Regions from separate parts of the Gordonibacter urolithinfaciens genome, predicted to be linked through region 1. Evidence: predicted binding sites of a transcription regulator. Region 1 holds the regulator's gene; each other region holds the start of a gene.
The links. The regulator HrcA, encoded in region 1, represses chaperone genes, less so after heat shock. The targets are predictions, from matches to a motif close to TNTTAGCANNCNNNNNNNNNGNNTGCTAANA.
Positions count from the first base shown of each region.

Region 2: htpG (molecular chaperone HtpG) is a predicted target of HrcA. The motif match lies at 1,580-1,610, and genes of this name have one in related genera.
Region 3: BN3560_RS05960 (Hsp20/alpha crystallin family protein) is a predicted target of HrcA. The motif match lies at 1,914-1,944, and genes of this name have one in related genera.

Region 1 is NZ_LT900217.1:82,437-85,623, reverse strand. Features, by position in the region: gene hemW (radical SAM family heme chaperone HemW) at 1-568, shown strand, start outside; gene hrcA (heat-inducible transcriptional repressor HrcA) at 727-1,740, shown strand; gene dnaJ (molecular chaperone DnaJ) at 1,800-2,939, shown strand; gene BN3560_RS00370 (RsmE family RNA methyltransferase) at 2,950-3,187, shown strand, end outside.
Region 2 is NZ_LT900217.1:1,827,576-1,830,762, forward strand. Features, by position in the region: gene BN3560_RS07845 (DUF302 domain-containing protein) at 1-240, opposite strand, end outside; gene BN3560_RS07850 (SGNH/GDSL hydrolase family protein) at 491-1,447, shown strand; gene htpG (molecular chaperone HtpG) at 1,668-3,187, shown strand, end outside.
Region 3 is NZ_LT900217.1:1,369,764-1,372,950, forward strand. Features, by position in the region: gene BN3560_RS05950 (FAD-dependent oxidoreductase) at 1-156, opposite strand, end outside; gene BN3560_RS05955 (cytochrome c3 family protein) at 149-844, opposite strand; gene BN3560_RS05960 (Hsp20/alpha crystallin family protein) at 2,089-2,553, shown strand; gene BN3560_RS05965 (NAD-dependent protein deacylase) at 2,656-3,187, shown strand, end outside.

The DNA.
Region 1 (3,187 bases):
CGAGGCGGCGGCGCTCGGTGCGGCGCATGTGAGCGTGTACCCGCTGACCATCGAGGCGCACACCCCCTTCGATGCCGCCGTGCTCGCCGGCGAGCTGGAAGAGCCCGACGACGACGTGGAGGCCGCGCACATGGAGATCGCCGCGCGCGTGCTGGTCGAGGCCGGCTACGAGCGCTACGAGGTGGCAAGCTACGCCCGCCCCGGCTTCGCGTGCCGCCACAACATCGCGTACTGGACGGGCGTGCCGTACCTGGGGCTCGGCCGCTCGGCGGCCACGATGACCCAGAACGCGGAGCGCCGCATGCGCGTGCAGGACGGGCAGGTGACCGACGACCTGGACGCGCGCGGCATGGCCGCCGAGGACCTCATGCTGGGCATGCGCATGACCTGCGGCGTGTCCGACGGGCAGGTGGAGGCCGCCGCCGTCCTGCTGCCCGGCGCCCCCGCCGTGCTCGCGGAACTGGAAGGGGAGGGCCTCGTGGAGCATGCGGGCGGGCGCTGGCGCCCCACCGACCGCGGCTGGCTCTGCGGCAACGAGCTCTACGGGAGGCTGTTCGACTTGGCATAGGGAATCCGTGCACGCGCTCCTCCTATGCAGTAACCGTCAAGTTTCTCCATAATTTCCCGCTGTTGTTAGCACTCTCGGCTTTCGGCTGCTAATATGATGCGTTACTATGGTTCGGGTTCGGGGAATGCCGACGGGCGAGAGAGAGGAAGGTGGAAGGCGTGCTATCCGATCGCAGGCAGCGGGTGCTGGCCGCGCTCATCGAGGAATACGTCGCGCGCGCCCTGCCGGTGGGCTCGCGCACGCTCACGGAGCGCTACCAGCTGGGCGTGAGCCCGGCCACCGTGCGCAACGAGCTTTCGGTGCTCGAGGACGGCGGCTACATCACACAGCCCCACACCTCGGCCGGGCGCATCCCCACCGACCATGGCTACCGCGCGTTCGTGGACAACCTGCTGGCCGCCGACTTCACGGGCGAGGACGAGCGCTACCGCCCCGTCGTGGACGAGCTGCGCCGCAGCGCGAGCGAGCTCGACGCGCTCTTGGAGCAGACGTCGTCGGCCCTCACGCGTCTCACCGACTGCCTCTCCATCGTGCTGGCGCCGTCGGTGCTGAACCTGCACATCAAGCAGCTCTCGCTCATCTCGCTCAACGCGTACCGCGCGCTCGTGGTGCTCGTCACCGAGGACGGCCAGGTGTTCAACCGCCAGATGGAGTTCGCCGAGGAGGTGTGCTCGGACGACCTGGCGCGCGTGCAGGCGTTTCTGGGCGACGTGTTCACGGGCAAGTCGCTCCAGCAGATCGAGGACGGCCTGGGCCAGGGCATGGCCGAGGCGTTCCGCGACCCGCTCGTGCGCATGGCGCTCGACGAGGTGCTGTCGTGTTTGCAGGAGAGCGAGCTGTCGCGCGCCCACCGGCTTGGCGTGAGCTCGCTTCTGACGAAGCCCGAGTTCAGCCAGTCGCAGGCACTGCTGCCCGTCATGCAGGTGCTCGAGGACGACACGGTCATGCTGCATATCCTGGACGACGCCGTGCGGCAGGGCGACGGCACGCCCAGCGTGCGCATCGGGCGCGAGAACGATGCGGCGGAGCTGGCGGGCGTGTCCGTGGTGGCCAGCCGCTACGGGCGCGGGGAGTCGGCCGGCGTCGTGGCCGTCATCGGGCCCACGCGCATGGACTATTCTAAGGTATTGCGGGCGGTGCGCATCGCGAGCGCGGCGCTTCAGGACGTATAGGGCTTGCACGGCGCCCGCACGAGGGGGCGCCGTCAAACGAGGAAGGTACTGCAAGAGCAATGGCCAAGGATCTGTACGAGGTTCTGGGCGTTTCCAAGAACGCCACGGAGGACGAGATCAAGAAGGCGTTCCGACGCCGCGCGCGCGAGCTTCACCCCGACGTGAACAAGGCGCCCGACGCCGAGGACCAGTTCAAGGAGCTGAACGAGGCGTACGACGTGCTGAGCGACCCCGGCAAGCGCGCCCAGTACGACCGCTTCGGCACCATACCGGGCGCGGCCGGCGGCGGCAGCCCCTACGGGGGCGGCGGCTACGTGGACTTCGAGGACCTGTTCGGCGGCGGCTTCGGCATGGGCGACATCTTCAGCTCGTTCTTCGGCGGGGCCGCGGGCGGGCGCCAGCAGCAGCGACGCGAGGGCCGCGACATGGGCGTGGGCCTGCGCGTCACGCTGGAGGAGGTGGCCGCAGGCGCCAAGAAGGAGATCGTCTACGACCGCCTGGCGCCGTGCCCTGACTGCGACGGCACGGGCCTCGGCCCCGACGGGCGCGAGATCACCTGTCCGGACTGCGGCGGCCAGGGCCGCGTGGTCTCGGTGCAGCATACGTTTTTGGGCGACATGCAGACGGCCACCACGTGCAAGACCTGCAACGGCACGGGCCGCTCGGTGGAGAACCCGTGTCCGGAATGCGAGGGCCAGGGCCGCGTGCCCGACCGCCAGCGCGTGACCGTGGAGGTGCCGGTGGGCATCCGCGACTCGCAGCAGCTGCGCCTGTCCGGGTTCGGCGAGGCGGGCATGCAGGGCGCGGCGCCCGGCGACCTCATCGTCACGGTGCGCATCCAGCCGCACGAGTTCTTCGAGCGCGACGGCGATCACCTGCACGCGCGGGCGAACGTGTCCATCGTGCAGGCCTCCCTCGGAGCCGAGATCGAGATCGACGGCATCTTCGAGGGCGAGAAGGTGCAGGTGCGCATACCCGAGGGCTGCCAGAACGAGCAGGTGGTGCGCGTGAAGGGCTTCGGCATGCCGAAGTTCCGCAGCGACGCGCGCGGCGACATGTTCGTGCACGTGAACGTGGTGGTGCCCAAGAAGCTCGCGAAGAGGCAGCGCGAGCTGTTGGAGCAGCTGGCCGAGGAGCTGGGCGAGGACGTCTCCGACGAGCGCACGCCCCTGCAGAAGCTGCGCGACGCCTTCAACTAGCGGGCGAGAGATGTCCCTTCAACATTTCTACCTCGACGAGCAGGTGCTCGCCGACGAGGTTGGCGAGTCGTTCCCGCTGCGCCTCGCGGCGGACGACGCGAAGCATGCGCGCGTGCTTCGGCTGGCGCCGGGCGAGCGCATCGCGGTGGTGGACGCGGCGCAGGACTACTTCGCCTGCGAGATCGTCGCGTTCGACGAGGCGCTGCCGGTCGTGCGCATCGCGCAGCGCTTCGAGCGTGCAGACGCGG
Region 2 (3,187 bases), 1.7 Mb from region 1:
CTCGATCGCTATGCGCTGGTCGGCTTGCATGAGCGCGGTGCCAACTTGGGGCGAGCCGAACACCACGACCGTGGTGGGTCGCAGGTCGAGGCCCGCTCCTTCGGCGTTCTGCGCGTGGTCGAACGTGGCGAACACGGGGATGGACCGCGCCGCCAGCTCGTCTGTGAGGCGGCGGACCGTCTCGTCTACGGGCAGGCTCCCTACGGTCAGGTGCAGGTTGCGAGATTCCGGTTGGCCCATGGAAACTCCTTCGATGGCTGCGGTTGGAGGCGCGGTTGCGGCGGCGGCAGTTGCGTCGGTCGCAGCTGCCTCGGCGATCGCGCGGCGGTGCAGCTCCACCATAGCGCGCTCCTGCGCGCTTGCGCCCGGTTAGCGCAGTTTGTCCGGAAACGGTTGCCTGGGCACCGTGGGCGCCGGGCTCGAGAGCCTTATAATGCGTGATGGTTGTTGGACGGGCGCTCAGCGCCCGAGGACGAGGGAGTTCGAGATCATGGCCGAGGCGATGGCGGGAAAGCGACGGTTCTCCATTCTGGGCGATTCCATCAGCACGTTCGAGGGATGCAACCCGACGGGCTTCCGCGTGTTCTACGAGGGCGAGCGCTGCGCTGCCACGGGCGTGCGCGAGGCGCGCGACACGTGGTGGGCGCAGGTGGTCGACGCGCTGGGCGGCGAGCTTCTGGCGAACGGGTCGTTCTCGGGCAGCATGGTGGAGGGCGCGGGCTTCCCGGCCGGCGACAGCGCGGAGCGCGTCGCGGCCCTCGCGCGCGACGGGCAGGCCCCCGATGCGGTCCTCGTGTTCATGGGCATCAACGACTACGGCTGGGGCGGCGCCGACGCGCAGGCGGCCGGACGGGGCAACGCGCTGCCGGCCTGCCTGGACGTCGACGCGCTCGGCGAGCAGCGCGAGCCCGGTCTGGCCGCCTCCGATGCGGTCGAGCGGTTCGGAGCTGCGTACGGGTCGATGCTCGCGCGCCTGCGCACGGCCTACCCGCAGGCCGAGGTGTGGTGCTGCACGCTCTGCCCCGGTCGCGTGGTCGGCCGCGACGGCTCCACGTTCGCCTACCGCCTGCGCGGCGTGCCCTTCGACGCATACAACGACGCCATCCGCGCCGCGGCCCGCGCACACGGCTGCCGCGTGGCCGATGTGCGCGCACTCGGTCGCGACTACGAGGCCTTGGACGGCACGCATCCCACGGCACGGGGCATGCGCCAATTCGCAGGGTTGATGTTGCGCGCGATGGAGGCTGCGGACAACGCCGCGGGCTCGGCGCTGGGCGGCAGCTCGGCGTTGGGCGTCGTCGCGCTCCCCGGCGTCGCCGCGCTGCGCGCCGCCGCCCACGACGCCCCGCCCTCGGCCGAGCGCTGCTCGGAGCCTTCCTGCATAGGCTGCCCCCATGCCGCCTCCACCGGCGGCAAGTGGCTGCTTGTCTGCGAACGGGGGATATGAGGGCGCTTGCCCTGCGGAGCGCTTCACAGGGCGGATCAGCAGTCTCTCGGCGGTATTCCTCTGCCGCTTAGGCGTTGTTTGGAATTGCCGCCCACCCTCCTTGACATCGCCCCGCGTCGTACTAAAATCTCGTTTTAGCACTCGAAGGCTTGGACTGCTAGCACACAGGGCAGTCCGACCGCTTGACGAAGGAACGTACCCGAAAGGAAGCGACGCCGCCATGCGCAAGTTCAAAACAGAGAGCAAGAAGCTGCTCGACCTCATGATCAACTCCATCTACACGAACCGCGAGATATTCCTGCGCGAGCTCGTCTCGAACGCGTCGGACGCGGTGGACAAGCTCTACTTCAAGAGCCTCACCGACAAGTCCATCGAGCTCTCCAAGGACGAGCTTGCCATCCAGGTGAGCTTCGACAAGGACGCCCGCACCGTCACCGTGAGCGACAGCGGCATCGGCATGACGAAGGACGAGCTCGACCGCAACCTGGGCACCATCGCGCACTCGGACTCCATGGCGTTCAAGATGGAGAACGACGAGGTGCAGGGCGACGACGTGGACATCATCGGCCAGTTCGGCGTGGGCTTCTACTCCTCGTTCATGGTGGGCAAGAGCGTGCGCGTGGTGTCGAAGGCCTACGGCAGCGACGAGGCCTGGGCCTGGGAGAGCGACGGCGTGGAGGGCTACACCATCGAGCCGGCCGAGCGCGCCGAGCACGGCACCGACGTCATCATCACGCTCAAGGACAACACCGACGAGGACTCCTACGACGGCTACCTGTCCGAGTACGGCCTAAAAGACCTGGTCAAGCGCTACAGCAACTACGTGCGCTACCCCATCCGCATGGAGGTGACGAAGTCGCGCGAGCTGCCCAAGCCCGAAGATGCCGGCGACGACTACGTGCCGCAGTTCGAGAACTACCAGGAGCTCGACACGGTGAACTCCATGATCCCCATCTGGAAGCGCCGCAAGTCCGAGGTCGACCAGGAGGAGTACAACGAGTTCTACAAGGCCGACTTCCACGACTTCGCCGACCCGGCCCGCACCATCTCCGTGCACGCGGAGGGCGCGCTGTCCTACGACGCGCTGCTGTTCGTGCCGAGCCGCGCGCCGTTCGACCTGTACAGCCGCGACTACCAGAAGGGCCTCGCGCTCTACAGCTCCAACGTGCTTATCATGGAGAAGTGCGAGGAGCTGCTGCCCGACTACTACAACTTCGTGCACGGCGTGGTGGACAGCCAGGACCTGCAGCTGAACATCAGCCGCGAGACGCTGCAGCACAACAGCCAGCTGCGCGCCATCGCCAAGAAGATCGAGAAGAAGATCACGTCGGACCTCGAGGACATGCGCGACAACGACCGCGAAGGCTACGAGGCGTTCTTCGAGAACTTCGGCCGCGGTCTGAAGTACGGCATCTACGCCAGCTACGGCTCGCAGAAGGACACGCTGGCCGACTTGCTGCTGTACTACTCCGCGAAGCAGGACAAGCTGGTCACGCTGGCCGAGTACTTCGAGGCCATGCCCGAGGACCAGCCGGCCATCTACTACGCCGCCGGCGATTCGGTAGAGCGCCTGAACAAGATGCCCATCGTGAAGACGGTGCTGGGCAAGGGGTACGACGTGCTGCTGTGCACGCAGGACGTGGACGAGTTCTGCTTCACCGCCATGCGTGACTACGGTGCGAACGAGGACGGCGAGGGCGCGAAGGAGCTCAAGAACGTGGCGTCCGGCGACCTCGACTT
Region 3 (3,187 bases), 1.3 Mb from region 1:
CTCCCCGACGCGTGCGTTAGCGGGGGCTGCGGCGGCATCCACGGCGTAGCCGTTGCCGCACCCAGCCAGCGCACCCGCTGCGGCGGCGCCGAGCGCGGTGATGCCCGCCCCCTTGAGGAAGCTGCGGCGCGAGAGCCCGCTGCGCTCGTTACTCATTGGGAGCCTCCCATCCCTCGGGCGCGGTCAGCGCATGGCATTCGTTGCACACGAGCGTGCTCTTCTCATGCACCTTATGGCAGTCGCCGCATTCAAGCGCGTTGTCCTGGTGGCTGGAATGCGGGTTGTACTTCTCGTCGTTGCCCTCGAAGCCCCAAGTGCCTGCAACCACCTCGTCCATGCTGTGGCAGCCGCTGCGCGCGCAGAACTCCTCGGAGGCGAACTCCTTGCCCGTGGCCAGCATGCCCGTGGCCTCGTCCATCGGATAGCTGTCGCTCGCCCATGCCATGGCCTCGGACACCTGCGTGGCGAACTCGGCCTCGTGGCAGCTCAGGCATGTGTCGCCGGCCGCCGCGTGCTGCGTGACCAGCTTGCCCGGGTCGCCCTCGCTGTACGTCTCCACGTACTTGTCCATGGGGCTGTGGCAGATGGCGTTGCAGAAGCTGGGCTGCTCGTGCCACACCCACGCCCCAATGCCGGCTACCAGCACCACCGCCACGATGACGCCCGCCACGATGACGCCGCGCCGCGCGCGTTTCGGCGCGGGGGCAGCCGGGTTGGCATCCTGCGAGGCACCGGCAGCCGGGGTGCCAGGGGCACTCGAGGCGCCCGGGCCGCTGTCGGCACCGGGAGCAGCCGGGGCACTCGGAGCCCCGATCGCGCCGTCTGCGCTATCCTTGTCGACCATGTCCTCCTCCTTCTCCTTCTCTGGTTCGATCGATGAAACCCTTCGGCCGCATGATGCAGGCCAGCGGAGCAACCGACCATTACCCCCGTGGGGGCATTTTTACGTTTTTGCTGGTGAGAGGTTTAATTGGAAAGGGAATGGCACGGAGGGGAAACCACCCTCCGAAGAAGAAGCCGCCCGTTGCCGAGGAGAGAGCGCAGCCAAAGCCTCCCGTTGTCGGGGGGGGTGCACGGCCGAAGCCGCCCGCCACAGCGGCGGAGGGGCCTCGTTTCGCCTACGGCCGCAGGGGTGTCGACGCACCATGCGGCAACTGCGCCAGAGGCGTGCAAGATAACGGCAAGGTGTGCATGGCGGATATGCAAGATACCGGCAAGATCGGAACGGCGGATACACAAGGATTGGACAAGATCAGGGCGATTCCCCGACGGCGATATTACGGTCGCCCGGCAAGGTTGCGGCGGTAGGATGGGGGAACGGAGCGCAGAGGCGGCGCGGTGCCACATCCCTCTCCAACCTTATCCCCTCTTGCAGGGCGAAACGGGAAGGGGGTGGCAACCATGACCGATTTGGTTTTGCTTACGGCAATCCTTGAGCTGATCGCCAGCGCAGTGCATCTAACTGCGGCTATAATAGAAAGGCTCCCCGTCCGTAAGGACAAGGAGCGCTAACCAAAGCCAAACCGCCGAAGCGATTCGAGAGCCGTGGGGAGTTAGCAGCTCCCTGCGGCTCGTCTTGCATGATAGCAAAAAAACCAAAGCGCGTGCCACTTATATCGAAGCCTTGGGCACGTCTATACCCATATTTCACATCCATCTTCGGCAGCCGAATTCCCGCTGAAGCCCGAACCGTCCAAGGAGAGCCAGTCGTTGCTCGAGCGCGACCGGCAACCCCGCCTCCTATCCTTCTCCTTCATCCCAAGGGAGCATCTGCATGACAGGGATGTGGCGAGGGGTATTCGCTTTGGCGGCCCCAGATAGACGTGCGGGAAGGCAGGCGCGGCGGGGGATACTCTGGGGCGAGGGTTGCGGGCATCTCCGCTTTCGCACTCGGAAGTTGACGAAACCGTAACTTTTAGCACTCGTTGCTTGACAGTGCTAATGCAACGTTTTATAACAGTCTCGTACAGAGAAAACCGCACAGATAGAGGCTTAGGTTTTCTCATTCGACCCGACATCCGACCGACAAGCCGGATGCGCCGCCGAAGGGAGCCCGAGCCTCGCACGACACGTAGGAGAGTGATTAGTATGGCCATGATGGTACCCATGCGGAGGAACCGCAACCTGCTGAGCGAGCTGATGACCGACCCGTTCGACGCGTTCTTCAACGCGGCCTCGGCCCCGATGCAGGCGATGCAGAAGATGTCGCCCACGCTCATGCGCACCGACATCAAGGAGACGGACGGCGGCTACGAGCTGACCATCGACCTGCCGGGCTTCAAGAAGGATGACGTGCAGGCCGAACTCAAGGATGGCTACCTTACCATCAACGCGCAGACGCAGAGCGAGTCCGAGGACAAGGACGAGGAAGGCACCTACGTGCGCAAGGAGCGCTTCAGCGGCAAGTGCAGCCGCACGTTCTACGTGGGCGACGACGTGGAGGAAGACGACATCAAGGCGAAGTTCGAGGACGGCGTGCTGAAGATCGCCGTGCCGAAGAAGCAGGAGCAGCCGAAGCTCGAGGAGAAGAAGACCATCGCCATCGAGGGCTAGTTCTGCGAGGTACACGGCCAGTGCGCAACGGAAGGCGACCGCAAGGTCGCCTTCCTGCTATGATGGGACGCAAGCCATTCGCAGCACTATCGAGGAGGAACCATGGACGACGAGACGCGGCGCGGGATCGAGGCGTTCCGGCGCTGGGTGGACGAGACGAAGCCGGGACGCATGGTGTTCTTCGGCGGGGCGGGCGTGTCCACCGAGAGCGGCATCCCCGACTTCCGCAGCCCTGACGGGCTGTACGCGCAGAAGTACCCCCATCCGCCCGAGCAGATGATCTCGCGCAGCTTCTTCGACGCGCATCCGGCGGAGTTCTTCGCCTTCTACAGCGACCGCATGCTCGCGCTGGACGCCCAGCCGAACCGCGCGCACCGGAAGCTGGCGGAGCTGGAGCAGGCGGGCACCTTGTCCGCCGTGGTCACGCAGAACATCGACGGCCTGCACCAGAAGGCCGGCAGCAAGCGCGTGCTGGAGCTGCACGGCAGCGTGCTGCGGAACTTCTGCATGGATTGCGGTGCGGCATACCCGGTGGACGAGCTGCTGCGCCTGCGCGACGAGGCCGCCGACGGCGTGCCGCGCTGCCCCGCGTGCGGCGGCATCGTGAAGCCCGACGTCGTGCTGTACGAGGAAG